Regions from separate parts of the Enterococcus saigonensis genome, predicted to be linked through region 3. Evidence: predicted binding sites of a transcription regulator. Region 3 holds the regulator's gene; each other region holds the start of a gene.
The links. The regulator HrcA, encoded in region 3, represses chaperone genes, less so after heat shock. The targets are predictions, from matches to a motif close to TTAGCACTCNNNNNNNNNGAGTGCTAA.

Region 1: clpP (ATP-dependent Clp endopeptidase proteolytic subunit ClpP) is a predicted target of HrcA. The motif match lies at 3,141-3,167, and genes of this name have one in related genera.
Region 2: groES (co-chaperone GroES) is a predicted target of HrcA. The motif match lies at 8,271-8,297, and genes of this name have one in related genera.

The regions. Positions count from the first base shown of each region.
Region 1 is NZ_AP022822.1:696,450-707,160, forward strand. It holds gene EsVE80_RS03215 (ABC transporter ATP-binding protein) at 1-542, shown strand, start outside; gene EsVE80_RS03220 (gamma carbonic anhydrase family protein) at 742-1,230, shown strand; gene EsVE80_RS03225 (NADP-dependent oxidoreductase) at 1,412-2,350, shown strand; gene clpP (ATP-dependent Clp endopeptidase proteolytic subunit ClpP) at 2,506-3,087, opposite strand; gene EsVE80_RS03235 (hypothetical protein) at 3,356-3,868, shown strand; gene EsVE80_RS03240 (glycerophosphodiester phosphodiesterase family protein) at 4,020-4,766, shown strand; gene miaA (tRNA (adenosine(37)-N6)-dimethylallyltransferase MiaA) at 4,775-5,698, shown strand; gene hflX (GTPase HflX) at 5,700-6,944, shown strand; gene EsVE80_RS03255 (methionine gamma-lyase family protein) at 6,928-8,190, shown strand; gene EsVE80_RS03260 (MerR family transcriptional regulator) at 8,355-8,732, shown strand; gene glnA (type I glutamate--ammonia ligase) at 8,774-10,114, shown strand; gene EsVE80_RS03270 (sensor histidine kinase) at 10,274-10,711, shown strand, end outside.
Region 2 is NZ_AP022822.1:2,019,974-2,030,684, reverse strand. It holds gene EsVE80_RS09645 (DUF1836 domain-containing protein) at 1-10, shown strand, start outside; gene EsVE80_RS09640 (DegV family protein) at 3-860, shown strand; gene yycF (response regulator YycF) at 1,060-1,764, shown strand; gene walK (cell wall metabolism sensor histidine kinase WalK) at 1,769-3,607, shown strand; gene EsVE80_RS09625 (YycH family regulatory protein) at 3,604-4,929, shown strand; gene EsVE80_RS09620 (two-component system regulatory protein YycI) at 4,930-5,799, shown strand; gene EsVE80_RS09615 (MBL fold metallo-hydrolase) at 5,888-6,691, shown strand; gene EsVE80_RS09610 (NAD(P)-dependent oxidoreductase) at 6,747-7,391, opposite strand; gene EsVE80_RS09605 (CPBP family intramembrane glutamic endopeptidase) at 7,496-8,122, opposite strand; gene groES (co-chaperone GroES) at 8,326-8,610, shown strand; gene groL (chaperonin GroEL) at 8,656-10,284, shown strand; gene EsVE80_RS09590 (MerR family transcriptional regulator) at 10,392-10,711, opposite strand, start outside.
Region 3 is NZ_AP022822.1:1,476,778-1,487,488, forward strand. It holds gene dnaK (molecular chaperone DnaK) at 1-1,681, opposite strand, end outside; gene grpE (nucleotide exchange factor GrpE) at 1,728-2,261, opposite strand; gene hrcA (heat-inducible transcriptional repressor HrcA) at 2,296-3,336, opposite strand; gene hemW (radical SAM family heme chaperone HemW) at 3,504-4,667, opposite strand; gene trhO (oxygen-dependent tRNA uridine(34) hydroxylase TrhO) at 4,901-5,800, opposite strand; gene EsVE80_RS06960 (adenine phosphoribosyltransferase) at 6,173-6,685, opposite strand; gene recJ (single-stranded-DNA-specific exonuclease RecJ) at 6,697-8,997, opposite strand; gene EsVE80_RS06970 (SDR family NAD(P)-dependent oxidoreductase) at 9,156-9,947, opposite strand; gene rnz (ribonuclease Z) at 9,953-10,711, opposite strand, start outside.

The DNA.
Region 1 (10,711 bases), 780 kb from region 3:
CGAAAAAAATGAAGCGTAGCGATGTACGTTCGGTTTTTGGTATGGTCTTGCAAGATGCCTGGCTTTATGAAGGAACCATTGGAGAAAATATCCGTTTTGGGAAATTAGATGCAACGGACTACGAAATAGTTGATGCAGCCAAAACTGCGAATGTTGATCATTTCATTCGGACGATGCCAGATGGCTATGATATGATGATTAATGCTGAAGGGAATAATGTTTCTTTGGGACAAAAACAACTTTTGACGATTGCACGAGCTGTTATTTCCAATCCTAAAATTTTAATTTTAGATGAAGCTACAAGTTCTGTTGATACACGTCTAGAAGCATTGATTCAAAAAGCAATGGACAAAGTCATGGAAGGACGTACGAGTTTTGTCATCGCCCACCGTCTATCTACTATTCGAGATGCGGATTTAATTTTAGTAATGAACCAAGGCTCCATTATTGAAAAAGGAACACATGAAAGTTTATTAGCTGAAGGTGGTTTTTATAATAAACTTTATCAAAGTCAGTTTGCTGAAGATGGCGATTACGATTAAAATTTTAAAGAAGCCAAGACAAAAGTTATCTTGTCTTGGCTTTTTTTTAGAATAAAAAAGAATTTTTATCCACAAAAAAACAACTAAAAAAGTGGTACCTATCCACTAGAAATTTAAAAATTATCAATTAACACCAAGCTGTTGATTTGTCTTTCTGTGCTACAATGTAGGTGCAGATTGAAGAAAAAGAGGGAAAAGTATGAAAAATTTCATCGCAAAAAATGCTGTTGTACTGGGAGATGTAACACTCGGAAAAGAGGTAACCATCTGGTTTAATAGTGTGATTCGGGGCGATAGTAATTTTATTAAAATTGGGAATCGGACAAATATTCAAGATGGTACGATTATTCATGTGGATCATGATGCCCCAACAGAAATTGCTAATGATGTGACAGTTGGACATCAATGTATGCTTCATGGCTGCAAAATTGAACAAGGAGCGCTCATTGGTATGAGCTCGATTGTATTAAATCACGCTGTTATCGGTGAAAATAGTTTAATTGGTGCTGGTTCTCTTGTAACACAAGGAATGGTAATTCCCCCCAATGTCTTAGCTTTTGGGCGGCCAGCAAAAGTTATTCGACCTTTAACTCCAACAGAAATTGCTAAAAATAAAGCCAATATCACCCATTATTGTCAATTAGGACAAGAGTTTCTGGAAGGAAAATACCCAGAAGTAACAAAGTAAATCTAACTTATTTTTACTAAGAGATAAAAATTCAGTCTCCAAAAACTACGTGAATATTTTTATTGTGGTTTACCTGACATGATATTTTTCTTCGCTGTAAAAGTAGCCAAAGCGCAAATTGTTGCGCTTTTTTTCTTTACTCGGTACACTTTAGAAAAATGTAAAAAAGGAGGAATTTTTGATGGAACGTTTTGCTATAACTGGTTATGGTGAGCCAAATAAAGTATTTCAAACAATTACAGCTCAACCAAGAGAAGTTACTTCAGGACATATACGAGTAGCAATCCATGCTTTTGCGATTAATCCATACGACGTTTCATTGCGCCGCGGAGAACAACAAGAATTTCGCAGTTTGAAGTTTCCTTACGTGATGGGCAATGATGCAGCTGGTATTGTGACAGAAATTTTCCCTGGTGAAACAGATTTTTCTGTGGGTGATCGTGTAGTCATACATCCCGTTAGCGGGGCGTATGGACAAGAGGTTGTTTTGCCCACTAAAAAAGCAGCAAAAATTCCTGCAAAGTTGAGTTTTGCTCAAGCAGCGAGTCTAGTCACTACGGGAATTACTGCCTATAATTTATTGTTTCAACTTTTACACGTCAATAGCAGTCAAACAGTAATGGTCCTAGGAGCTTCTGGTGGTGTTGGTTCTTTATTAGTACAACTTTTACATCAAAATAAAAATCGTGTTCTTGCCAGTGCGTCTAAGAGAAATGAAGAAAAGATAAAAAGCTGGGGAGCAGATGAATTTAGTGCATATGATACAGAGGATTCTGGTAAAGTATTCTTTGAGCAAGCAGACATTGTCATTGATGCAACAAAAGGGAGTAAAAGCGGTGCAATTGGTTTAAAAATTTTAAAACCAGGAGGAACTTACGTCGCTTTAAATGAATTACCAACAGAAATAGAGCGTAAAGATGGTACGTATTTACGTTTTGTTCCTAAAAAGGATTACCAAGATCAAAGAGCTTTTGCGTATTTACTAAATGTTTTTGCTAAGGGCAATTTATTTGTGAATATTGCTGAAATATTGCCCTTTGAATTAGAAAGTGTGATTTATGCGCATGAAAAAATCGCAGGCCATCCTGCTGCTGGTAAAATTGTCATCGCAAAAAGCTAAATGAAAAAGTAATCTTTAATTTAGCTATTTTTGAAATTAAAGTAGAATGTGTTCGTCATTTTCTGAATTGAAGAATTTAGTGAAGATGATAATAAAAAATAGCGTAAAAAAAGAATTGAGACTTTCGTCTCAATTCTTTTTTAGCTTGGGCTAAATTATTTTGTTACCATAATTTCATCAATTAAGCCATATGCTTTCGCTTGTTCAGCAGTCATAAAGTTATCGCGGTCAGTGTCTTTTTCGATAACTTCCAATGGTTGACCAGTACGTTCAGCTAAGATATGGTTCAAACGATCACGGGTTTGTAAAATATGGCGAGCTGCAATTTCAATTTCAGTTGCTTGACCTTGCGCGCCACCTAGAGGTTGGTGAATCATGATTTCAGCATTAGGTAAAGCGAATCGTTTCCCTTTTTCACCGGCTGTTAGTAAAAATGAACCCATTGAAGCAGCCATCCCCATAACAATTGTTTGCACATCAGCTTTAACAAAGTTCATTGTATCGTAAATTGCCATCCCAGCTGTTACGCTACCACCTGGTGAATTAATATATACATAGATATCTTTTTCAGAATCTTGTGCGTCCAAGAATAATAATTGGGCGATGATTGAATTTGCTAAGTCGTCAGTAACTTGACCGCTTAGCATGATAATGCGGTCTTTTAATAAACGTGAGTAGATGTCATACGCTCTTTCGCCGCGGGATGATTGTTCAATGACTGTTGGAATTAAATTCATAATGTAAAGTCCTCCTTTAATCAAATCGACGTTAAATTTTGTACGTCTCAAGTTTAGCACATTTAAGCGATAACCTCTAAAAAGAAGTATAACTAATAGGTCAAAATAGGTCAAATGAAAAACTCAACGAATCTGTAAATTTTTTTCAGATAGAAAAAATGGCTAAAATAGATAACAAAGCCGTGGATAAAAGCAGGTAAAAAATGCGAATCTAATAGAATTTATGCTAAAATAAAAGACAGGAGAACTTGCAAGGAGGAAAAATATGATAGCAGTAGCAGCAGCCGGTTTTTTTGGAGTCTTAGTAGGTGCTTTGATTGTCACAATTGCTTTTAATTTGCGAATCCGTTATGACGAAAAAAAAGAACAACGACGACGTACTTTGGAACATAAAGTCAAAGAGATTGAAACTTTGATTCAATTAAACAAAAAAATAAATGAAATTTTACAAAAACGTAGTGTGCTAATGGCAGAATATGTCAGTTTTGATGCTTTTGATGATTGCTATATCACAATTGACGACTATGCGTATTTGCAATCATTTGCCGCTCAAAATAATTTTTACTTACCAAACTATATCTTAGAGGAATTTTTCAAAAATATTGCGCAGCGTAAAGTTATTTTGTCGCCAGATGAAACGATTAAAGTTGGTGGTTATGCTTATAAAGGCGGACGCGTGATTATGGAGCATTTTTCTGATGATTTGACAGAGCTTATCAATGAAAGAAAGGCAGCGTTAAAACATCTTTCAGATGAGACTTTGACGTATTTTAGCGCATAATATTTTTTTGAAAAGATGGGAGGAGCCCTGGAGGGATTTCTTCCCATCTTTTTTAATCAAATGAAACGTTAAGGCTTAGACGTAAAGTTCATAAAATAAAGATAGAAGTGGTACAATTACTAATGAAGAAAAAGATAAGGAGGAAACGGTGATGACACAAATCGTAGCCCATCGCGGTGCCAGTGGCAATCGGCCAGAAAATACGCTCCCATCTTTTGCAGAAGCAGTGCGAGTAGACAGTGACGTGATTGAGTTAGATGTTCATTTGTCAAAAGACGGTCACCTAATTGTGATGCATGATGAAGATGTAGAACGAACAACGAATGGTAAAGGTTTGATCCGAGAAAAAACACTGGCTGAAATAAAAAAACTAAATGCCGGGAGTTGGTTTTCTGAAAGTTATCAAAATACGAAAGTACCAACTTTAAAGGAAGTATTAGATTTATTGGTTATGCGGAATTTTCGCGGAGTACTGACTATTGAGTTAAAAACAGATCATTATCATTATCCTGAAATAGAGATGAAAACTGCGGCGTTGATGACCAGCCGGAATTGGCCTTTTCAACACTGGTATTGTAGTTTTAACATAGCTTCGTTGGATATCATTCATCAATTAGAACCAGATACGCAACTAGATTTAATTTTAAGCACTAGCGATAAAAAGGTGCTTCAAGCGTTGGACCGTCCGTATATTGAAGGAATTCATCCTAAAATCGACTGGGTTTTAAAAAATAAAGCAACATTACCTGACTTGCCGTTAGCTGTTCGTCCCTGGACGATTGACGACGAGGAATTAGTTAGAGAATGTGTTGCATTGCAGACAACGGGAATTATCACTAACTTTCCAGAAAAAATACAGCAATATGTAAAAAATGCGAGAAATAAGGGAAGTAAATGAGGGGAAAGATGAAAGTATTAGTCATTGCAGGTCCAACTGGGGTCGGAAAAACAGCCTTGAGTATTAAACTGGCACAAAAATTTAATGGTGAAATTATTAGTGGTGATTCATTACAGGTCTATCGTCAGTTAGATATTGGTACAGCCAAAGTAAGCAAAGATGAAGCCGCAGGTATTCCCCATCATCTAATTGATATCTGTGATTTTACGGCGGAGTATTCAGTTGCTGATTTTCAAAAAGCAGCGCGAAAAAAAATTGCGACCATCACTGCAAAGGGAAAATTACCCATTGTTGTTGGGGGAACAGGACTTTATATTCAAGCTCTTTTGTATGATTATAAATTAGGAGCAGCTGAAGAATTTGGGCAAGCAGGAGAAAAACTACGAGAAAAATATCATGAGTATGCCAAGGCACAGGGAAAAGAGGCCTTATGGCAATTACTTTTGGAAAAAGATCCTTTAGCAGCAGAAAAGATACATTTTAATAACGAACGAAAAGTTGTACGAGCACTAGAGGTATTTGATTTATCTGGACACAGTATTGTAAAACCTAAAGAAGAACCCCAAAAATTATATGATGACTTTTTAATTGTTTTAGATACACAACGGGAAGTACTATACAATCGTATCAATCAGCGTGTCGAATTGATGTTTGCCGCAGGACTAGAAAAAGAAGCGACACTTTTACAAAATTATGAAAAGGTACAAGCCGCAAAAGGAATTGGTTATCGAGAATTTTTTCCTTATTTTAAAGGAGAAAGTAGCCTTGATGAAGTCAAAGAAGCAATAAAACTAGATTCAAGACGATACGCGAAACGGCAATTAACGTGGTTTCGCAATCGGATGGAAGTAAGTACTTGGGTGGATTTGGTTACGCAACCAGAGGCAAGTGAAGTCTTGCAGCAAAAAATACAAGTATGGCTGGAGGAATAGTATGGAGCAGGAAAAAGTTATTTTAGTAGGGGTAGAGACCGAAGAAACTTGGAAAAATTTCGGTGAATCCATGCAAGAATTAAAAGGACTAACCAAAACTGCTAAAGGAGAAGTTTGTTTTTCTTTAATTCAAAAACGCCCTCAAGTGGATCGTCAAACAATTATCGGCAAAGGGAAGTTGACGGAATTAAAAAATTTAGTTGAAAGTTATGAAGCAGATTTAGTAATTTTTAACCATGAACTAACTCCTCGTCAAAGTCAAACTATTGGTGATTTTGTAGCAGTACCAGTTATTGATCGTGTCCAATTAATTTTAGATATCTTTGCTTTGCGAGCGCGCTCTAAAGCGGGAAAATTACAAGTTGAATTGGCGCAGTTAGAATATTTATTACCCCGTTTAGTAGGACAAGGAAAATACTTGTCTCGTTTGGGAGGTGGGATTGGTACAAGAGGTCCTGGAGAAACCAAATTGGAGACTGATCGTCGTCATATTCGCAACAAAATAACGGCGATTAAACGTGAACTAAAAGATGTAGCCGCACATCGCGAACGTACTCGCCAAAGAAGAAAAAACAATCGCTTTCAAATTGGTTTAATCGGCTACACGAATGCTGGAAAATCGACGATAATGAATGTTTTAACTGAAGCGAAAACTTATGAACAAGATGAGCTTTTTGCAACATTAGATCCTCTAACAAAGCGTTGGAAATTGCCAGAAGGCTTTGAAGTTACTCTAACCGATACAGTTGGTTTTATTCAAGATCTGCCAACACAGTTAATTGATGCGTTTCATTCTACGCTTGAAGAAAGTCGTGATATGGACTTGTTAGTGCATGTTGTGGATGCCAGCTCACCTGATCGTCCCCAACAGGAGCAAACGGTTTTAGACTTAATGAAAGAACTTGATTTTGATAAGACACCAATTCTAACTGTTTATAACAAAGCTGATAAAATTGATACAACACAATTTGTGCCAACTTTGTTTCCCAATGTGTTAATTTCAGCTAAAAGTAGTCGCAGTAAAGCCGAGTTAACTGCAGCAGTCCGACTACAGTTAATGGAACATTTAGAACCATATAACGTATCCTTAAAACAAAGTGAAGGGAAATTGTTAGCACAATTAAAAAGTGAGACATTGTTGGTCCGAGAAGAATTTTTGCCAGAAACAGAAAAATATTTGGTAAAAGGTTTTGCATTACCTGAGGCCAGTTTGATAAGGAGAATGGAAGATGAATTGGACAGATGAATTTGATCAATCTTTAGTAGCTGCGATTGAAAGAGTAGATCAAAAAATCGCCCCCCGCCAAGAAGAGCTGCGGCAAATTGCTTTAAGTAACCAAAATAAAGTTTTACGGGCATTTTCAAAGCAACATATTTCAGAAACTCATTTTTTACCCTCGACTGGATATGGTAATGATGACATGGGGCGCGATGCGTTAGAAGCAGTTTATGCGGAAACTTTTGGTGCAGAGGCAGCACTCGTACGACCTCAAATTGTTTCGGGTACTCATGCGATTGCAACAGCTTTGTTTGGTGTTTTGCGTCCGGGTGATGAATTACTTTATATTACCGGAACACCTTACGATACATTACTTGAAGTTATTGGCTTAGCTGGAAATGGAATTGGTTCTATGAAAGAATACAATATTTCCTATAACCAAGCAGAGCTAACGTCTACTGGCGAAGTTGATTTTGAGGCTGTGAAAGCCAAAATGAATCAAAAAACTAAGGTTATAGCTATTCAACGTTCTCGTGGATATGCCTCACGGCCTTCTTTTACTATAGCTAAAATTAAAGAGATGTGTGATTTTGTTAAATCGATTGCCCCGGAAATGATTATTTTTGTGGATAATTGTTATGGCGAATTTGCTGAATTAATGGAACCAACCCAAGTAGGAGCTGATTTAATGGCGGGCTCGTTGATTAAAAATCCTGGTGGTGGTATTGCCAAAACTGGCGGCTACATAGTTGGACAAAAAGATTTAATCGAAAAATGTGCCTATCGTCTAACAACACCAGGTGTAGGAGCTGAAGGTGGTGCGATGTTAGGAAATGTCTACGAAATGTTACAAGGATTCTTCTTAGCACCACATGTTGTTAGTCAAGCTATCCAAGGAGCAGTTTTTACGTCGGCGTTATTGGCGGAGTATCATATTGCTTCGACTCCTAAGTGGGATGACCCGAGAACAGATTTAATTCAATTAGTTGAACTTAAAGAAAAAGAAGCGATGATTACCTTTGCACAAGCGGTTCAACATTTTTCACCAGTTGATGCTTTTGTCGCACCTGTACCTTCTTACATGCCAGGATACGAGGATGATATTATTATGGCGGCAGGAACTTTTGTTCAAGGTGCTAGTATCGAATTAAGCGCAGATGGTCCGCTGCGAGAGCCATTTTCTTTGTATGTCCAAGGTGGTCTAACTTATGAGCATGTTAAAATAGCTGTATCAAACGCTGTTAATGCTGTTTTTTATTCGAACAAAAAATAATTTCGTTTTTTTAGCCCTATTGAACCTTGTTGTTGCAAGGTTCTTTTTGTTTTTTAGAAAAAATATTGTTTATGTAAGAAAACCTAACATATGCCCTTGACTTTCGAAAACGAGATTGGTATAGTTGTCTCAAGTTAAAAAAACATCTGGAAAGGAGTAGTTTCATGCGAGAAAAAGAGTTGCGCCGATCGATGTCTGTTTTTCCTATTGGAACGGTGATGAAGCTAACGGATCTTACTGCGCGACAAATTCGGTACTACGAAGAACAAGATCTTATTCATCCTGAAAGAAGCGAAGGAAACCGGCGTATGTATTCTTTGAATGATGTTGATATTTTACTTGAAATCAAAGATTACTTGTCTGAGGGATTGAATATGGCGGGGATAAAACATGCCTATGAGCTACAAAAACAACAAGAAAAAATTGCTAAAAATAAAAAGCCACTGACTGACCAAGATGTTAGACAAATTTTTTATGATGAACTCCTAAGCCAAGGTGGTTTAACACAACAAAAACCATTTAAACAAGGTCCACGAATGTAGGCATTGTTTGAAAATAAAAAAATAACTAAGGGTGGGATTATATGCCTCGCGTAAATTACACAGCAAAAGATATCAAACGTATTGTTGAAGAAGAAAATGTTCGTTTCTTACGACTAATGTTCACAGACATCATGGGTACAATCAAGAATGTTGAGGTACCGGTTAGTCAACTGGAAAAAGTTTTAGATAATAAAATGATGTTTGATGGTTCTTCTATTGAAGGGTTTGTTCGCATTGAAGAAAGTGATATGTATCTGTATCCAGATTTATCGACTTGGATGATCTTCCCTTGGGAAAGTGAACATGGTAAAGTAGCGCGTTTGATTTGTGATATTTATAATCCTGATGGAACACCGTTTGCTGGCGATCCGCGTGGTAATTTAAAACGTGCGATGGAAAATATGAAGCAATTAGGCTTTACTTCTTTCAACTTAGGGCCAGAACCTGAATTCTTCTTATTCAAATTAGATGAGGATGGCGAAATTACAACGGAATTAAACGATGCAGGTGGTTATTTTGATTTTGCACCAACAGATTTGGGTGAAAACTGTCGCCGTGATATTGTGTTGGAATTAGAAAGTTTAGGCTTTGAAGTAGAAGCGTCCCATCATGAAGTTGCTCCTGGTCAACATGAAATCGACTTTAAATATGCAGATGTTGTGGATGCGTGTGATAATATCCAAACTTTTAAATTAGTAGTTAAAACAATTGCCCGCAAACACGGGTTACACGCAACGTTCATGCCAAAACCACTTTTTGGTATAAATGGTTCTGGTATGCATTGTAATATGTCATTATTTAAAGGAAAAGAAAATGCCTTTTACGATGAATCAGGTGAAATGGGCTTAAGTCAAACTGCTTATTATTTCTTAGGGGGATTGATTGAACACGCTCGGGCTTATACAGCTGTTTGCAACCCGATTGTAAATTCATATAAACGTCTTGTCCCAGGCTATGAAGCACCGGTGTATGTGGCATGGTCAGGTCGCAATCGTTCACCATTAATTCGGGTGCCTGAATCTCGCGGCTTATCAACGCGTCTGGAATTACGGTCAGTGGATCCTTCAGCTAATCCATATTTAACGATGGCTGTTTTATTAGAAGCTGGTCTTGATGGTATCCGTCGCGAATTAACCCCGCCACCAGCAGTTGATCGTAATATTTATGTTATGAATGAAGCAGAAAGGGAAGAAGCTCAAATTAAAGACTTGCCTTCAACTTTACACAATGCCATTAAAGAATTACGGAAAGATGAAGTAATGATTGCTGCATTGGGAAATCATATTTATCAAAACTTTGTAGAAGCAAAACGCTTGGAATGGGCGTCTTTCCGTCAAACTGTTTCAGAATGGGAAAGAGAACAATATTTAGAGTTGTACTAAAAACAGGAAAACAAACCGCTTTGAGCTACGGCTTAAGGCGGTTTGTTTTGTATTTCAACTAAAATAGTGAAGCATAACTATTTTAATTAATTGAGAATTGACAACAAAGGCCCTTCGACACTACTATTAGGAAAATAGAAAGATAAAGAGGATATACAGATGTTGGATTTATTTATTTTGATGATGGAGCGTGTGGGATTAATCATTTTATTAGCCTTTTTGCTAGTAAATGTTTCCTATTTTAAGCGTATATTGGAAAACCGCAAACAAATTTCCTCCAAAGTTATCTTGATTATCATTTTTAGCTTGTTTGCTATTTTAACCAATTTTACTGGAATTGAGATTTCTGGAAATAAGATTGTACCAAGTAATTTTTTAACCCATATTTCTGAAAATACCTCCATTGCCAATGCCCGTACTCTCGTAATTAGTGTCACAGGACTTGTGGGAGGTCCAAGTGTTGGCGCTACCGTGGGGGGAATTGCAGGGATTCATCGTTTTTTTCAAGGAAACGGCCAAGGTAGTTTTTATATCTTTTCTTCGTTTTTAATTGGGCTTATTTCAGGATTAATCCGACTACTTTTAATTAAAAGGCAG
Region 2 (10,711 bases), 540 kb from region 3:
TAATGACTAAAGAAAAAATTGCATTACTAGTTGATTCTGGAACAGATGTACCGCAAGAAATAATTGATGCCCATCATATGTACACTATTCCTTTAAAAATTATTTATAAAGATCGCGAATATACCGATAAAGTAGATATTACGCCAGAAGAAATTTATGCGAAATTAAGTCAAGAGATTCCATCAACTTCTCTACCAGATGGCGATACGATTAACAAAATTTTTGATCAAATAAAAAAAGATGGCTATACACACGTCCTAGCTATTACAATTTCAGGTGGTTTAAGTGGTACAAATAACGCTGTTCGTCTTTTAGGGGAACATTATGAAGGTTTGACTACGTATGCTTTTGATACTAAAAATATTGGAATTGGTGCAGGATTACAAGCGATTCGCGCAACAGATCTTTTACAGGCAGGATTATCCTTTTCAGAACTCATTACACAGTTGGAAAAAGAAGTCTTGCAAAATAAAGTCTATTTCAATGTAGCTACTTTAGAGTATCTGCAAAAGGGCGGGCGAATTGGTTTGGTAGCTTCAATTTTAGGAAATGCATTAAAATTGAATCCAATTATTTCATGTAATGATGAAGGGATTTATTACACCGTGGCTAAAGCGAGAGGACGTAAGAAAAGTTTGGAAAAATCTTTGAGTTTGATTCGTGCAGCAGTAGGAAATCACCAAAAGATACGTTTGGCGATAGCCCATGGCGATGCGTTGGAAGAAGCAAAAATGATGATGGAAGTTTTAAAAAAAGAATTTCCTCAAGTAAAAGAATTTTTCTTTGGACAAATTTCTCCTGCATTAGTGGTGCATACCGGACCAGGATTGTTGGGTTTTGGGATTCAAGCGTTGGATTGAAAATTATAAAAGACAAAGGCTTAACAATTGAAAAAGAATTTTATCAGCAATGTTAGAAGATAAAATTCTTATTCTTTTGTTAAGCTTTTTAGTTTCAAAAGGTTGATAGAGCAGTAAATTTCCCATTTAATGAAATGCCTGTCAAAATGAGTTATAATAGTGTAGACAAATTTAAAGAAGCATAAAGAGGTGTCTTCTAATGAAGAAAATATTAGTTGTTGACGATGAGAAACCAATTTCAGATATCGTCAAATTCAATTTAACCAAGGAAGGTTATGAGGTACACACTGCTTTTGATGGAGAAGAAGCTCTGGAAAAAGTGAAAGAAGTCGAGCCGGACTTGATTTTATTGGATTTAATGTTGCCCAAAATTGATGGATTAGAAGTAGCGCGGGAAGTTCGCAAAAACTATGATATGCCAATTATCATGGTGACAGCTAAAGATTCTGAAATCGATAAAGTTTTAGGCTTGGAATTAGGGGCAGATGATTATGTAACCAAGCCTTTTTCTAACCGTGAACTCGTAGCGCGAGTTAAAGCTAACTTACGACGTGGATCTACTGCGGCTAAAGAAGTTGAAGAAGCACCAAACTCCGAACTTGTTATTGGGGATTTGACTATTCAACCAGAAGCATACATGGTTATGAAAAATGGTGAGGCTATTGAATTAACCCATCGGGAATTTGAGTTGTTACATTATTTGGCAAAACATATTGGCCAAGTAATGACTAGAGAGCACTTATTACAAACTGTATGGGGTTATGATTATTTTGGAGATGTTCGCACCGTTGACGTAACAGTCCGACGCTTACGAGAAAAAATTGAAGATAATCCAAGTCATCCCAATTATTTAGTGACACGAAGAGGCGTAGGTTACTACTTGCGCAATCCGGAACAGGAGTAATGGAATGAATAAGAAAGTTCGCTTTTTTCAATCGGTGAACTTTAAAATCGCCCTGGCATTTATCTTGATCTTAATTATTTCGATCGAGATTATCGGGGCGTATTTTATTCGCGGATTGGAAAATAAAACGATCGAAAGTTTTACCACCAGTATGAACCGACAAGCAGCAAGCTTATCTGGCACGCTTGGCTCAGAACTGAGCAAGGATAATGATAAAGACACAGATGCAGCAGATGCGTCAATCCAGCGAATAATTGATACGAATAAAAGTGGCGATATCATTGAAATTAGGGTAGTGGATGAAAAAGGTATCGTCAGGGCAACTACGAATGTTTCAGACCGTAGTGCTCGAGGTAAAAAAAATGATTATCGCGATATTGATGATCTAGCGGTAAAATCCGAAATGGCTATTGATGATGCAACTGGAAATCGAGTCTATATAAATGTGCAGCCGATTCAATCTCCCACCGGGGATAGTATTATTGGTGCAGTTTATATTAAAAGTGATATTGAAAAACAATACTTAGAAATTCAAAATACAGCTCTGATTTTTGTGACAGCTTCAATTATAGCTGCCGCGATTTCAATTGTAGTAGCTGTATTGGTGTCTCGGTCAATTACGCAGCCGATTGGCGAAATGCGAGAACAAGCAAGAAGAATTGCTAGAGGTGATTATAGCCGTAAGGTCGCTGTTTATGGGAAAGATGAATTAGGGCAGCTGGCAGAAACATTTAATCAGTTGGGTGATCGAATTGAAGAAACCCAAGAAGCCATGGAAGCCGAACGAAATCGCTTAGATAGTGTCCTTTCGCATATGACAGATGGCGTTATTGCTACTGATAGACGTGGCAAGGTGATTACGATTAATGAAATGGCAATAAATCTTTTGAATGTGACAAGTGAAGAAGCTGTAGGTCACTCTATCCTAGAGCTTTTGGATATTGAAGAAGATTACACTTTGCGTAAATTATTAGAAAATCCCGATGAAATGTTAATTTCTCGGGAAGCAGTAGATGGTAGTGAGATTATTTTACGAACGGATTTTTCAATGATTCGACGAGAATCAGGGTTTATCAGCGGGTTGGTAGCAGTCATGCATGATGTTACTGAACAGGAGAAAACAGAGCAAGAACGGCGTGAGTTTGTTTCAAACGTTTCCCATGAATTGCGCACGCCATTAACTAGTATGCGAAGTTACATTGAAGCTTTAAGTGAAGGGGCTTGGCAAGATAAAGAGATTGCTCCTAATTTCTTAAAAGTGACTTTAGATGAAACAGATCGTATGATTCGCATGATTAATGATCTTTTGAACTTATCGCGGATGGATAATGGTAGAAACACTATGCAATTAGAATATATCAACTTTAATGAACTAGTAAATTTTGTTTTGGATCGTTTTGATATGATGATGAATTCTCAAGACCAAAAGAAAAAATACAAAATTCGTCGAGAGTTCACTAAACGAGAATTATGGGTTGAGGTGGACACAGATAAAATGATGCAAGTGATTGATAATATCATGAATAACGCCATTAAATATTCGCCAGATGGCGGTACTATTATCGTTCGTTTGATGGAAACCCATAATAATATTGTGTTGAGCATCCAAGATCAAGGATTAGGTATTCCGAAAAAAGATCTTCAAAAAGTATTTGATCGTTTTTATCGTGTAGATAAAGCAAGAGCTCGAAAACAAGGTGGGACTGGCTTAGGTTTAGCCATTTCAAAAGAAGTAATTAAGTCTCATGGCGGTACTATTTGGGCTGAAAGTAAAGAAAACAAAGGCTCAACTTTCTTTATTACATTACCTTATGAACCATATGAGGGGGAATGGTGGGAATGAAAATATCCGAGCGTATTATTCGTATCGGCTTAATTTTTTTAATCGCATTAAGTTTTTATCTTTCTTATATGATTTGGTTAAGTCCGACTGCTCGTAGTAACTTACAAACCAATAAACAGGCTGAAAGAGTTGTAAGTACAACTCAAAATATTCGAAAAGCAACCGACATTTTTTTGCCATTGCGCCTAGTATGGATAAATGGCGAGGGAAACATTAAGCAAACCTCTACTGATACAATTATTAGTGATATTCAAGATTTAGTGAATAAAGCAAGTTTTGGTACCCCAGAAAAAAAGAGCTATGATAATGATGCAGCTTTCTTTGCAGATGTGGATATTAAAAATGGTGTTGAGCTTTCTTATTTTGGTCCATTTTTAGTGAAAGAATACGTGGAAATGTTCAATTTAGATTTAGCGCTGGATAAACTGCAAGATGTTCATTTTACCAAAGCTCAGATTGATTTTGGTAGCCATCAAATTCGGTTTGTCAATATGCGGCGTCATCAAATTGTAGAAGTACCAATAACCATTGATGAGTTGAAAATTACACAAATAGTAAGTCAAGCGGCTGAAAAGAATTGGATGCAAATGAATGAAGAAAATCGTATCAGTAGTATGCAATACAATACGCAAACTCCTGTTAAATTGAAACGGTATAGTTATATTGCCTCCAATTTATCTTATACAACCTTTCGTGACGCCTTTTTTACTAATCCGCAAGATGTAAAAATGAACGAAGAAACGAGTAATCTCGTATTGTATGACGGTACTGAAAATATGAGTATTCAAGAAGATAAGCAACTCATTGATTTTCGTGGTGAAATTGATTTAAGCGGTGGGGAAGGTGATATTTATTCGCAAAGTTTCAGCTATATTACCCGCCTTGGTGCCAACTTAGGAAACCTACGTTATTTTGATCGCGATAAAGATGAAATTACTTATCGCATTTTTGTCGAGGGTTATCCCGTATTTGGGGATGCCTATCAAGGAGAAGTCAATTTAAAGGTAAATAGCGAAAGCAAAACCGACAACGGTGCTTTGCCAGTCCAAATTCTATCAAGTATGAATGCCATTCAAGTACCGATTCCCTCAGATGAAGTTGTAGAATTGCCCCCTAGCCACACAATTATTGAAAATTTAGCTTATATGGGGGTAGATCAAAGTTTGATTCAATCGTTAGTCATTGCTTATGTACGTCAAGATTTATCTGCCACTAGCGGTGTCGTTGATTTAGTACCAATGTGGTATATTCGCTATGATGGTAATTGGTATTCCTATGATAGTCTAATAGCTAAAATTCAGCAAGAAGCGGGGGCGGATTAATTGGATTTTAAAAAAATCGAATGGATCTTCTTCTTAGCATTTCTTGGAGTGAATATCTTTTTATTCAACATTTACCATGCTACTAAAAATGAAGAAGGAAATGTTTCTAGTACAAATCAGAAAATCGACATTGTGCAACGTTTAGAAGCTGATGAAATTAGCATTAAAGGGGAATTATCTTCTAAGGTAAAAGAGGGATATTATTTAGCAGCAGTCCCCACCAATATGGCTGATGCTGTTGGTAGTGCAAAAGAAAAAAATGGTGCGGCATTTAACAATGGTTTGAATTTTTCAGGAGAAAATCAGAGTCAATTTATCTATACGCCAAGTACAAATTTTTACATTAAAGATAGTAAAGAGACCAAAGAAAATGTGAATTCTTTTTTGAAGGATTCAAGTGAAGTTTTATTTGGGCAAGAATATATGTATGTGCCTCATGAATCATTAACTAATCCAGAATATCCAGAAATTATTTGTGCGCAAAGTTTTGAAGGGATTCCCTTTTATGATGATACAAGTAAAATGGAAATAATTTTAGAAGAAAACGATGGCTTATTACGGGTTTCCCGTTATATGCAGACGCATTTATCTGCAATTGAAAAGCTTCGGGAAAAGATGGCGTTGTACAGTGAAAAAGATGCCGTCAATACACTTTACATCAATAATAAATTACCGGCAAAATCAAAAATTTTATGGCGTCAGTTGTCTTATGTAATGATCTTACAAGTTCGTGGCAAAAACGTTTATGTACCTGCATGGTTAGTAGCTGTGGGAACTGGAAAAAATAATATTCAAATTGAAACAGTTAATGCTTTTACTAATCGTATCATTACAAATAATACGTTACAAAAAGTGGAAAATACTAATTAAGGTATGTATAATAAATTCATTTAGAAGGTGATGGTACAAGTTCAATCACGCTCTAATTTATTAGTTTAGTTGAAGGGAAGTCTAGCAGATGGTAGAAGCTGCTTTAAAAATCAGTGTTTTAGCCAGTGGCAGTTCTGGTAATTCTTTGTATATTGAAAGTGAAAAAAAACGATTGCTGGTTGATGCCGGTCTTTCTGGCAAGAAAATTACATCATTGCTGGCAGAAGTTGGCAAAAATCCTGCTGACTTAGATGCAATCTTGGTAACGCATGAACATCGCGACCATATTCATGGAGTAGGTGTTTTGGCGCGGAAATACGGACTAGATATTTACGCCAATGAAGGAACTTGGCAAGCAATGGAAGGAATGCTGGGCAAAATTGATGTCGCACAAAAACACATTTTTGAAATGGGTAAAGTATTAACGTTCGGTGATATGGATGTTGAAAGTTTTGGTGTTTCCCATGATGCAGCTGCGCCACAATTTTATCGTTTTCATAAAGATGGCAAATCGTTTGTCATGCTGACAGATACAGGCTATTGTAGCGATCATGTCCGCGGAATTATTCGCGATGCAGACGCCTATTTAGTAGAAAGTAATCATGATTTGGAAATGTTACGAATGGGTCCTTATCCTTGGAGTTTAAAACAACGAATTTTAGGAGATCGGGGACATTTGTCAAATGAAGATGGTGCCTTGGTTATGACTGATATTATTGGGGATAACACCAAACGGATTTATTTGGGACATTTAAGTAAAGAAAACAACATGAAAGAGCTTGCCCATTTGACTATGAAAAATGTTTTAAAAGAACATGATCTAGGTGTAGATTATAACTTTAAAATTTATGATACAGATCCAGATCAAGCAAGTGAATTATTTGCGCTTTAAGCGATTTAATGAGTAGAAAAACCACGACGGTTAAAGTCGTGGTTTTTCTTTACGTTTACGCTGAATAATTTGAGCTGTCTCCAGCAATACTTATATGAATATTCTTTTGTGGGTGTTTGATTAAATCCATTATTCCTTTGGCGTAATCCGCCATGCTGACCTCACTTTTTCCAGCAGAGTCTTTTTCTAAGATATCTTTATTAATCTGATATTTACCAGTATAAGGTGCTTTGTAAATAAAATTAGCCGCAGGTGAAACATATGTCCAAGTACTATTTGATACTTTCTTTAATTCAGCCAATGCTTGTGCCATATTTGACGCAGTTGGATAAATTGGCGAATTAGCTGGGATGGTATCCAATAAGCGTTTGGAGCGTTCAGCGCTTAAATATAAAGAAGATGCGCCGCCGACAACGATCAACCATACTGCTGTTCCACTTAAAATTTTCGCTAAATGAAGCAAACTTGTTTGGTGGAGTTCTTCTTTTCCTAGCGGGGCATTAAAGGCATCAATAACAACATCAAAAGCAGTCAAATCTGTCGTCGTTAATGCAAAAAGATCTTTTTTTAAGACTGGAACCGAAACTTGCAATTTTTCTGGGCTACGAACGATTGCAGTAACGTCGTGATTATCTGCTAATGCTGCTTTTACAAGGTGGCTGCCAACGTGCCCGGTAGCACCAATAATTCCAATTTTCATCAAAACGCCTCCTCAATTTATAAAAAAACTATTACAGCATTCATTTTAGCGGTAAGCCTCTTTTTTTGCTAAAAAAACGCCTCCTAAAAAAGGAGACGAAAAAATTAAGTTGCAAAACGTAGTACTTGAATAGCCAAAACCAAAATATTAGAGCCGCAGTGACTAATAATAGCAGTTTTTAAGGAACCACTCTTAACATAAAGTAAAGATAAAACATATCCTAAAATGAAATAAATAAAGATATCACTATCAACATGGACTAACGCAAAAGCTGTTGCACTAAATAAAATTGCAAATCGCAAAGAAAAATATTCGCTAAAAAAACCAATACAAGCTCGGCGAAAAACAAACTCTTCTATAATTGGGCCGCAAATAGTAGCAATCATTGCAAAAATTGGTCTTTGCCATAAAACATCTAGCATGTTAAGACCACGATTGAAGTTATTTTGAAAACTAAAAAAAGTTTCAATATACCCCCCAACACCTACTAGTAAGATAATTGATAATATTCCAATAAAACTAATGAGAAGGTCTTTTTTAGGACTAACACTTTTACTTTCAAAAGATAAAGGACGAACTTTTTGATATAAAATGATTAAAATTCCCGTACCAATTAGATAAGATAAACTGGCAGTTAGTGTCGTGCCATTGTGTAGTTTGATCATATCAGGAATAAAAAAAATTAATGCATAACACAAAACGGATAAAAAACTGTACTTAATTTGTGACATTTATTTTGTCCTCCAGTTATTTAATTAGTATACCGGAATCACTTTCTTAAGACAATGAGTTCAAAAAAAAGACAAAATTTCTTTGATAAAAAAACAAGGGAAAAAACTTGCATTGTAAGGTTAAAATGAGTAATATAGTTCTTGTAGGTTAGCACTCTTACATATAGAGTGCTAATACATGAAAATTGATGGAGGGATATATCGTGTTAAAACCATTAGGTGATCGCGTGATCATTGAAGTCGCAAAAGAAGAAGAAAAATCTGTAGGTGGAATCGTGTTAGCATCAGCTGCACAAGAAAAACCACAAACAGGTACAGTTGTTGCCGTTGGTGAAGGTCGCTTTTTAGAAAATGGTGAAAAAGCCGCAATCCCAGTTGCTGTGGGAGATCAAGTAATGTTTGAAAAATATGCTGGATCAGAAGTGAAGTATGACGGCAAAGAGTATTTAATCGTTAATGGTAAAGATATTATTGCTATTGTAGAGTAATCACAAATAAAATCATCATAAAAAATTAAAATGAGGTGTTTTAGCATGGCAAAAGATATTAAATTTGCAGAAGACGCACGGGCCGCTATGGTGCGTGGGGTAGATAAATTAGCTGATACAGTAAAAGTAACCTTAGGGCCTAAAGGTCGTAACGTTGTTTTGGAAAAATCATATGGTTCACCATTAATTACTAATGATGGTGTTACAATTGCAAAAGAAATTGAATTAGAAGATCATTTTGAAAACATGGGAGCAAAACTTGTTTCTGAAGTTGCGTCTAAAACAAATGATATTGCTGGTGACGGTACAACAACTGCAACAGTTCTAACACAAGCAATTGTTAGAGAAGGAATTAAAAACGTTACAGCAGGAGCTAATCCTCTAGGCATTCGTCGTGGAATTGAATTGGCTACAAAGACAGCAGTAGCACAATTACACAACATTTCTTCAATCGTTGACTCAAAAGAAGCCATTGCTCAAGTAGGTGCTGTTTCTTCAGGTAGCGAATTAGTAGGAAACTACATTGCTGATGCAATGGAAAAAGTTGGTAACGATGGGGTTATCACAATTGAAGAATCTAAAGGGATTGAAACCGAACTAGATGTTGTAGAAGGTATGCAATTTGATCGTGGTTACTTATCACAATATATGGTAACAGATAACGATAAAATGGAAGCTGTTCTAGATAACCCTTATATTTTAATTACGGATAAAAAAATCTCTAATATTCAAGATATCTTGCCGTTGTTAGAACAAATTTTACAACAATCAAAACCATTGTTAATTATTGCTGACGATGTTGATGGGGAAGCATTACCAACACTTGTTTTAAACAAAATCCGTGGTACTTTCAACGTTGTTGCAGTAAAAGCTCCAGGATTTGGTGATCGCCGCAAAGCAATGCTAGAAGATATCGCTGTTTTAACTGGTGGTACTGTCATCACAGAAGACTTAGGTCTTGAATTAAAAGATGCAACAATTGAAAGTTTAGGTCAAGCAAGCAAAGTGGTTGTGGATAAAGACAACACAACAATTGTTGAAGGCGCTGGTGAAAAAGATGCAATTGCAGCCCGTGTACAATTAATTAAAAACCAAATTGCCGAAACAACGTCTGATTTTGACCGTGAAAAATTACAAGAACGACTAGCAAAATTAGCTGGTGGTGTAGCTGTAATTAAAGTTGGTGCGCCAACTGAAACAGAATTAAAAGAAATGAAGTTACGTATTGAAGACGCCTTGAATGCGACTCGTGCCGCTGTTGAAGAAGGTATGGTTTCTGGTGGTGGTACTGCCTTAGTAAATGTGATTGCACAAGTTGCTGCCATTGAAGCAGAAGGCGATATTGCAACAGGCGTGAAAATTGTGGAACGTGCTTTAGAAGAACCAGTACGTCAGATTGCTGAAAATGCAGGATATGAAGGCTCTGTTATCATCGATAAATTAAAACATGCTGAAATCGGGATGGGCTTTAACGCTGCTAATGGCGAATGGGTAAACATGGTAGAAGCTGGTATCGTTGACCCAACTAAAGTAACACGCTCAGCATTGCAAAATGCTGCATCTGTTGCTGCTTTATTGTTAACGACTGAAGCTGTCGTTGCGGATAAACCAGAACCACAAGCAGCACCTGCTGCACCAGGAATGGATCCTGCTGCAATGGGCGGTATGATGTAATTTGTAGTATTAAAAAGTGATGATCCGCAAAGGATCATCACTTTTTTATCTTGTCATTACGTGAAAAGGATAAATACTAAGGCATTTTTAGTGCAAATTTATTTTATTTAAAAAAGAAAGTCATTTGTATAATGATAAATGATATCTCGCATAACACCTATTATATCGCTCGCAACACGATCGTTATAATAGGTTGCAAAACGTTGATCTTCCACATACATGTCGGCAAGACTGCGGTGATAGTTTTGATTATAAAATGGGGCCGCAATTTGCAGCCAAGTTTTATGAGCGTTAAAAACATTTTGGGCAATTGTACTGTCCAGGTTAATTGTTTCAGATTGAGATAAAATTTTTAAATTAGCAAATAAATCACTTTCTGCCTTTTGTAACTGCTCGTATTGTTCCACTGTAAGGTGGGACCATTTAT
Region 3 (10,711 bases):
CATCACGTTTTGCTTTCATTTCTTCTAAATTATTGGCTTCAACAGCGGCTTTTAACTCATCTCGCGCATCTTCTGCTTTTTTCACTTCGTCCGCGTCAACTTTACCTTCTAATTCTTTCAATGTCTTATCAACAGAGAATAATAAGGCATCTACATCATTGCGCAAGTCAACTTCTTCTTTACGAGCTTTGTCAGCTTCTGCATTCGCTTCTGCATCTTTTACCATGCGTTCGATTTCATCGTCTGATAAACCTGATGAAGATTTGATAGTAATTTTTTGTTCTTTTTGTGTACCCAAGTCTTTTGCTGATACATTTACAATCCCGTTTTTATCAATATCAAAAGTTACTTCGATTTGAGGAATACCGCGAGGGGCAGCCGGAATATCTGTCAATTGGAAACGACCCAATGTTTTGTTATCTGCAGCCATTGGACGTTCACCTTGTAACACATGGATATCAACAGCAGGTTGATTATCTGCCGCAGTTGAAAATACTTGGGATTTACTTGTTGGAATTGTTGTATTGCGGTCGATTAATTTCGTAAAGACCCCACCCATTGTTTCGATACCTAATGATAATGGTGTAACGTCTAATAAAACGACATCTTTCACATCACCTGTAATAACACCACCTTGAATAGCAGCTCCCATTGCAACTACTTCATCAGGGTTAACAGATTTATTTGGTTCTTTCCCTGTTTCTTTGCGAACTGCTTCAACAACCGCGGGAATACGAGTTGAACCACCCACTAAAATTACTTCATCTACTTCTGATTGTGATAAGCCAGCGTCTTTTAAAGCTTGACGAACGGGAACTTTAGTCCGTTCAACTAAGTCAGCTGTTAATTCATCAAATTTTGCCCGTGTTAATGTCATTTCTAAGTGTAATGGACCAGCATCCCCTGCAGTGATAAATGGTAAGCTAATTTGTGTGCTAGTTACACCAGATAAGTCTTTTTTCGCTTTTTCAGCAGCATCTTTCAAGCGTTGCATTGCCATTTTGTCATTGGAAAGGTCGATGCCATTGTCTTTTTTAAATTCTGCTACCATATGATCGATGATTTTATTGTCAAAGTCATCCCCACCTAAATGGTTATCACCAGCAGTTGATAATACATCAAAAACACCATCGCCTAATTCTAAGATTGATACGTCAAAAGTACCACCGCCAAGGTCAAAGACTAAGATTTTTTCGTCACGATCTGTTTTATCTAAACCGTAAGCCAAAGCTGCTGCAGTTGGTTCATTTACGATACGTTCAACTTCAAGCCCCGCAATTTTACCAGCATCTTTTGTTGCTTGACGTTGTGCATCATTAAAGTATGCAGGAACTGTAATAACCGCTTTTTCTACTTTTTCGCCTAAGTAATCTTCAGCAAACCCTTTAATATATTGTAATACCATTGCTGAAATTTCTTGTGGAGTGTATGATTTACCTTCTACTTCTACTTTATATCCAGCTTCACCCATATGGCGTTTAATGGAAGAAACGGTGTTAGGGTTTGTAACTGCTTGGCGTTTTGCTACTTCCCCAACTTGAATTTCGCCATTTTTAAAGGAAACAACAGATGGCGTTGTCCGATTACCTTCTGGATTTGCAATAATTTTTGCTTCGCCGCCTTCTAGAACTGCGACTGCAGAGTTTGTTGTACCTAAGTCAATACCAATAATTTTACTCATAATAAAACGCTCCTTAATAATTTAATCAATTAGAGTTACTCTTAATTTATTGGGCTACAATAACCATACTTGGCCGTAACACACGATCGTGTAGCTTATAGCCTTTTTGTAGTACCTGCACAATTGTATTGGCAGGTGCATCTTCACTTGCTTCAACAGTTTGCACACCTTGATGGAAGTTTGGATCAAAAGTTTCACCTTCAGCGGCAATCTCTTCAATTCCTTCTTCTTTTAAAGCTTGTTGCAAACTAGCTAATGTCATTTCAACGCCTTTTTTCAAATTGATTCCTTGCTCATCTGACACATCTGTCGCCATTGCTCGTTCCAAATTATCAATGGCTGGCAATAGTTTTTTTGCCAAGTCTTGTGAACGATAACGTTGTAAAAGCTCTCTTTCATTACGATTACGATTGGTAATATTTGCAATCTCCGCTCGTGCTCGTAACAATTGATCATCCATTTCATCAATTTTCTCTGTCAGCTCAGCTAATTCATCTGTGACAGATTCTTGTTCCAAATCTTTTTGCTCGGCAGTCTCTGCTACCTCTTGATCTTTCAATTCTTGATCTTTTTCTGACACTGAACTTGCCACCTTTCTACGCAAATTTCTTTTTTTAACTTGTTGCGTCTAGCGAACGATAATATTCCGCCAACTTCTCAGCTAGTTCTCTGGAAAACACATCAAGTAAACCAAACATTTTAGAATACTGCATACTTGCAGGGCCTAATAATGCAATCACACCTTTACCATGACCGGAAATATCATAACTGGCTTGAATTAGGCTCATATTATGAAATAAGTCATTACCCAACTCATCACCGATACGAATATCAATGCTGTCTGTTGGTGGAATCAAAAGCTGAACCAGCTCTTCAGGGTCTTTCATAAAGCGGTAAATTGACTTAAACTGATTCACATCTTGTGAAGGCTCAAAATCAATCATGTTCATACGACCGCCAACAAAAACTTTTTCTTCAAAAACTTGACCCAACATCAAATCAAATAAATCTAAAATACCTTCTGTTGTCTGAAAGTATTTATGCAAGATCATCGGAATCTCAGTACGTAGACGTTGGTAAACCGTTAGTAACGGTTCACCCACTAATTTGTCGTTGATGATCCGTACCATCTTTTCCAAGTCAGCTCCACTGACACTTTGCGGCAGAGCAAAAACTTGACTTTCAACATTGCCTTGATCCGTTACAATAATCGCAATTACTTGACGTGTATTTAACGGGACAATTCGAAAACCGGTCAAACGTCTATCCTTCATATCAGGACCTAGGGATAATGCTGTGTAGCTCGTTAAATTGGATAAAATCTCGGCAGATTGTTGAATAATATCATTAATCTCATGAAATTCCTTTCCAAAAGAACGCTTAATTGCTTGCATATCCGTTTTTGCTACTCGAGCAGGTTTCAATAGATGGTCAACGTAATAACGGTACCCTATCATAGAAGGAATACGCCCAGAAGAAGAATGTGTCTTTTGTAAAAGACCTGCTTCTTCTAAAGCCTTCATATCATTACGGATTGTTGCCGAGCTGGCATTAATCCCTGCTGCCATTAAAGACTTGGAACCTACCGGCAAACCGGTCTTAGTATAATGCTGGATAATGAGACGCAGAATATCTTGTTGTCTTTTTGTCAACATATTCATCACCTCGTATTTAGCACTCCATCTATCTAAGTGCTAACACCTATTAATATACCACAAGAAAGTTTAATGTCAAGAATTAAGCCATAAAAAATTAGCACTCTATTGCATAGAGTGCTAACGTAATTACTTAATCATATCAAGGCTTACACCTATTTAAAAAATTAATCTAACAAAAACTTCTCAAAAATTTCATTTCCAATCAATAACCCTTTTTGAGTAAGTCTAACAGTATCCTTTGTTTCAATCAGCCAATCTTTTTTTACTAAATTAGTCAACACATTCCCATAAATAGTTGTCATATCAACACCAAATTTTTCCATAAAATGTGCTTTTGAAATCCCTGCTTTTTTACGCAATCCCAAGAACATTTCTTCTTCAATTTGATTATGGCGGCTTAACTCTTCTGTTTCATAAATAGGTAATTGATTTTGTCGTAATGGTTTTAAGTAATGCTGAATTGGGCCAAAATTTTTGTAGCGAGTTTTCCCAAGATAACCACTTGCTCCAGCACCAAAACCAAAGTAGTGCTCATTGTTCCAATAAACTAAATTATGTTGGGATTCAAAACCGGGTTTGGCAAAATTACTAATTTCATATTGGAATTTCCCTGTGTTGTACATAGCTGACATAGTCTCTTCAAACATTTGACCTTCAATTTCTTGATCAGGCATTTCTAGTCGTCCTTGTCTAACCCAGTTCATAAACATCGTCTTATTTTCTAAAATTAAAGAATACAAAGAGTAATGAGGTAAATCTAATTCAATAGCTCGCCGTAATGTATCACGGAAACTTGTTAATGTTTGACCCGGAAGCGCATAAATTAAGTCAATTGAGACATTTTGAAAGTCCGCTTTTTCTAAAAAGGCCATTGTATTGTAAACATCTTTGACTGTATGTTTGCGCCCTATTTTTTTTAGTAAAACATCGTCAAAGGTCTGCACGCCCATTGAAAGACGGTTTACACCATAATCTTTCATCACTTTCAATTTATCTATAGTCAAATCTCCCGGATTAGCCTCTACCGTAAATTCCGTAACAGTCTCCATTGGGAAAAGCGCATTAATTCCTCCTAAAAGCGTCTCTAGTTGCGTAGCTGAAAGTGAAGTTGGTGTTCCACCCCCAACATATAAAGTTGGACTTTTTTCTATTGGATTTTTTTCTAGGGTTAGTTTCATTTCTTTTAAAAGACATGAAATATATTCGTCGACTGGCTGTCTTTCTAAAAAAACTTTATTAAAGTCGCAGTAGTAACAGATGTGTTCACAAAACGGGATGTGGATATAAGCTGAAATCGCCATATCTCTTTGTTCTTTTATTTGTTGCATGCCTTAGTTCCTCTCAATTAACATTGCTTTTTTCATAATCGTTTCATTTTCTTGTCTATCTTACCATAAGTAAATTTCTTCGTGGAAAAATGGTGCTTTTTTAAACAACTCTTTTAAAGATGTATCGCTATTTTTAAAATTAACTGACAAACTAAATTGATGCCCTAATAATCGGGAATTATAAAAAAGGCTGAAATTAATTTCAACCTTTTTACTTCCTATCATTTTGTTTATTACGCGTTCATTTTTTGTACGTAACGATTTCGGGGGTGATTACGACAATCTTGACTGCAAGCACCAAAATATTTTCTCTCGTTTTCGATAGAAGCCAAAATGCGGCGATTACATTCTGGATTGCTGCAATTAATGTAACGCTCACAAGGAGTCCCGTCAAACCAATCACGACCTACTACTCTTTTGTCTACTTGATTAATTTCTACACTAATTCGTTCATCAAAGACATACATTTTACCATCCCATAGCTCTCCACGAATTTCAGGATCTTTGCCATATGTTGCAATTCCACCATGTAATTGCCCCACATCTTTAAATCCTTCTTTTACTAACCAACCGGAAAATTTTTCACAGCGAATTCCACCAGTACAGTAAGTAACAACTCGCTTTTCTAAAAATTCTTCTTTGTGTTCTTTAATCCACTGTGGTAATTCCCGAAAATTTTGAATGTCCGGCCGCAAGGCTCCACGAAAATGACCCAAATCATACTCATAATCATTACGTGCATCAATTACAACTGTATCTTCATCCAACAACGCTTCTTTAAATTCTTTTGGTAAAAGATACTTACCAGTAACTTCATTAGGACTAAAATCCTCAGATAACTGTAACGATACAATTTCTCGACGAGAGCGGACAAACATTTTCTTGAAGGCATGTTCATCTGTCTCATCACTTTTAAAAATAATATCTTTAAAACGTGGATCTGATTTTAACACTTCTTTATAAACAGCAGTTGCTGCTTTTAGTCCTGAAACAGTCCCGTTAATGCCTTCTTCTGCCACTAAAATTCGCCCTTTTAGTCCCAATTCTTTGCAAAATGCTAGATGTTCTTGTGCAAAGATTTCCGGATTCTCGATTGTTGTGTATTTATAGTAAAGTAACACTTCATAATTCATACCTATTCCCCTTTCATGTGTAAGTATAACTAATCAAAAACTTAGAAGAAATTTCTCTGCTTGTGGCAAGCATCTCAAAATGAACCTTTTTCCAATAAAAAAATTTCATCACTTTTCAATTTTGCCTTTAATAAACAGTTTTTGCTGTATTTGTTTTTCAACCTAAAAAAGGAAATCCTTCACAAATATAAAAAAGTTATACATGCGTAAATTTAATAGTTTTAAAATCTGTTATTTCATTATTAGGTAAAAACACTATCATTTTTTCATAGTTACTATAGTTTCTTCTCGACAATAATTACGTCATTTCCGCTAAAATAATTAGCAATAAAACAAAAAACCTTGCAATAAAGATTGCAAGGTAAATAGCGTTTAATATTCCATTAAGGTAATCATATCATAGTCTTTAATTTTGTCGCGACCATGTAAGTCCATTAGTTCGATTAAAAAAGCACAGCCTACAACTACACCGCCTAATTCTTCAACTAATTCTGTAGTAGCTTTAATCGTCCCACCAGTTGCCAGTAAATCATCACAAATTAAAACACGTTGACCAGGCTTAATCGCATCTTCATGTAATGTCAATGTATCTGTACCGTATTCCAAATCATAAGTAACTTCAATAGTTTTTCGTGGTAGCTTTCCTTTTTTACGAACCGGAGCAAAACCAACCCCTAATTCATAAGCAACTGGACAACCGACGATAAAACCGCGTGCTTCTGGTCCAACAACCATATCAATTCTTTTTTCTTTAGCATAATCTACGATTTGCTTTGTCGCTTCACGGTAAGCCATACCATCAGCCATTAAAGGTGAGATGTCGCGAAAAATAATACCTTCTGAAGGGTAATCGGGAATACTTGCAATGTAATCTTTTAAATCCATGTTTTTTCCTCCTAGTTTTCAAACCAAGTTTTTAAAGTTGCCATATCACTTAGCAATAAAAATTCTTCTGTTTTAATTTTTTGTTGTCTACGTTTATATATCTCACTAGTAGTTAGATCTTTTTTTTCACCAACGTCTAATTGACGTAAAAGACCATCGCTTATTGTAACAAATTCTAAATCAAAAAACACCTGAATCATAAAAATTAGCAGTTTTTCTGGTATTTTTAAAAATTGCGCAATATTAGTTAGTTTATAACGAACATCTAAAGTGTCTTGTTGCGCAATTAATTTAAAGAGCCGACTATATTGTTCCCGAGTTCCCAATCCATCTAAATAGGCATCATCACTGGCAGTTAAAATTAAATATAACTGACGAAAATCAGCTAATGATATAATTTCTTTTAATAAGGTTGCCTCATTAGGACAATCTAAAAAAGCCACACTAGAATAGTTTTTTTCTTGCACTAATAGATTTAAATTTGGTAGATCTTTGAAATGATGCACATTTGTTACAATTTGATCACTTATCTCTGAAGGTATTTTATTGCCAAAGTAAATACAAAGTGTATCAGTTGAAAAATGAAGTTGTTGCCATTTTTTCTTTGCCCTTAAGTCGATTACTTGTAATCCCACAGCAGTAAAATCTACTAATTGCAATTGAGGAGACTGCCGCCCATTCCATTCATTAATTTGCAACTGACCAACAACAGAAAGTTCATTATTTTCCATTGCAGCTAATTGATTCCCAAAGCCAAAACCGATCGTAGTCAATGGTGTTTGTTCACTACCAATGATGTTGAACTTCAGATGGGTATTATTAGCTCCGATTGTTTTTAAGTCAATTGCATGGACGCCTTGTAACATAAAGTACGGTTGTGGATTATCCATACCAAAAGGTGCCAATTTTTTCAATTCTTTAACGAGGGCAATAGTTGCATCGGCAACATTTATCATACTATCAATTACTAGTGTGTTGCCAGTTAGTAAATCTTTATGTTCCTGAGCAAAGTCAGCAACCTTGTCTTTGAATTCTTCTAATGACGTAAGCGGAACACTAACCCCGACCGCAGCATGATGCCCCCCAAAACTTGTAAATAATTCGCGCATGCCATCTAACATGGCAAACATATTTAAAGATTCCACACTACGACCAGAACCTTTGGCGATTCCATCTTCTTTAATGGTTAAAACAAGCGCAGGTTTTCCAGTTTCTTTTAAAATCCTTCCTGCAACAATTCCTAACACACCTTCATGCCAACCAGATTTGGCAACGATATGAATTGCATCTTGCGGATTAATTAATGCCAGTGCTTCTTTGGTAATTTCTTCCACTAGCAATTTGCGTTTTTGATTAATTTCATCTAATTTTTTTGCTAGAGATTCCGCTTGGACCGCATCAAACGTTTTTAACAAAGTTACCGCTTCATTCGGATCGGATAAACGACCAATCGCGTTTAAGCGAGGTGCCAAAGCAAAACCGATACTTTGCTCATCTAGTTTATTTTCTTCAATACCGCTGATTTTTAGTAGCGCTTGTAAACCCAATCTTTCTGTTTGTTGCAAAACTTTTAGACCATACGTTACTAAAACCCGATTCTCGTCAGTCAACGAAACCATATCTGCAACTGTTCCAATAGCAACTAAATCCAAAAATTCAGCTGGTACCTCTTCTAATAAAGCGCAAGCTACTTTAAATGCCACCCCAACACCTGCCAATTCACCGAATGGATAATTTCCAGCTGGGTGTCGCGGGTGAATAATCTCAAAAGCTGCCGGCAATTCTCGTGGTAATTCGTGATGGTCAGTCACAATAACATCTACCCCTTGTGAATTAGCATAGCTAATTGCCTCGTGGCCTGAAACTCCATTATCGACCGTAATAATTAACTGAATTCCCGCAGCAATTTTTTCTTGGTAAACTTTCAAATTAGGGCCATAGCCATCTTTAAAACGATTCGGTAAATAAAAGGAAACATCAGCTCCTAGAAGCTCTAATGTCTCTGTCATAATTGTCGTACTTGTTATGCCGTCAGCGTCATAATCCCCATAAACCAAAATTCGCTCACCATTCATGACAGCTGCCTGGACGCGATCAACAACCTTGTCCATTCCAAACAATTCAAATGGGTCATGCAACTGATTAAGTTGAGGTTGTAAGAAGGCCATCAACTGATCTTCGGTTTGAATATCACGTTGCCAAATTAGTTTTGCCAAAGTTGTATTTAAATTATATTTCTCACAAATCTGAATAAATTCTTTTGGCACTTCCTTGGCTTCTGGAAGTTGCCAATTATACATAGAGCTACTCAAAAAATCACTCCCAACCAGATTATTATAGCAAAGAGAATACAGGTTGGAAAGTTTTCCGCCATGATGAATGAATTTTATTTAAAGCAAAAATAACGACATATGCGTAAACCAATCAAACAAAAAGAGTTAACCACCAAATTGATGGTTAACTCTTTTTGTCATTTTTGATTAAATAGCCCACCGGCTAGCCAGTCGCCAACATGTGGGAATAGCGTATAAAGCTGACTCGCTACTTGCATAAGGTGGGGGCGATTGATTTCCCTTTTATGCTTTTTGACACCTCTAATAATAGCTTGAGCTAATTTATCTGGTTCTAAGACGAAATTACCTAGATTTTCTAAATAATTGCCGCTAGGGTCAGCTTGTTCAAAGAAATGGGTTGCTACTGGTCCTGGATTAACCGTCATAACGTGAATGTTTGCTGGTTTTAACTCTAAACGCAAAGCATTAGAAAAGCCTAACACAGCAAATTTCGTAGCTGAATAAATAGCTGTTTTAGGTGTGGCCATTTTCCCAGCCATTGAAGCAATGTTAACGATACTTCCTGAACTGTTAGATTCTAACATCATTAATGCAACCTTTTGTGTTAAAACCATCATGCCCAAAACATTCACTTCAAACATTTGATAGGCTTTTGCCATATCAAAAGAAACAAAATCATCGAAAATTCCAAAGCCAGCATTGTTAATTAAGACGTCAATGCGACCAATTTCTGTTTGTACCTTATTTAACATTGCTTCAACACTTTCAGGTTGTGCAACATCCAACTGAAAGGCAAAAGCATCTTTCCCACTCAAACGTTCACATTGTTCTTTTACTTTACCTATTAAATTAATCCGGCGAGCACAAACAACTACGATTGCCCCATTTTTTGCCGCTTCGTAACAAAGTTGTTCGCCCAAACCACCAGAACCACCTGTAACTAAAACTACTTTATCTTGCAAATCCATCATGATCATTCCTTTATTTCATTTTGAAAGGGAATTTCAACAATATCAAAATCTTTGGCAATTTTTGTATTCGTAAAAATTTCTTGCGCTTCCTTTTCCAAATTAAGAGCATCTTGTGCTAAATAACGCGCACTAATATGCGTTAAGATTAATCGTTTAACTTGCGCTTTTTTGGCAACTTCTGCCGCTTGATGGGTAGTAGAATGAAAATAATTTCGAGCCATTATTGCTTCGTTTTTATTGAAGGTACTTTCATGAACCAAAACGTCTGCATATTCAGCTAAAGTAACTGAAGCACTACTTATTCGTGTATCCCCTAAAATTGTCACAATTCGTCCTGTTTTGGCAGCACCTACAAAATCCTTGCCCCTTATCATACGCCCATCTGCAAGTGTTACTGTTTCACCTCTTTTTAGTTGTCCAAAAATTGGCCCAGGTTTTATGTTCAAAGCTGCTAATTTATCTACCTGTAATTGTCCATCGTGATCATGCTCTTCTACCCGATAACCATAGCTATCAATTCCGTGATCTAATAAATCACAAATAACAGTAAACTGATTATCTCGAAAAACAACACCCGGCTTAACTTCGATAAATTTAAGCTTGTACGCCAAACGAGTTTGAGAAATTTTTAGAGCGTTCAACACAAATTGCTTAATACCTGTTGGTCCGTATATTTCAAGCACGTCGTCTCCTCCTTGAAAAGAACGACTACTAATCAAACCCGGTAATCCAAAAATATGATCGCCGTGTAAATGAGTAAT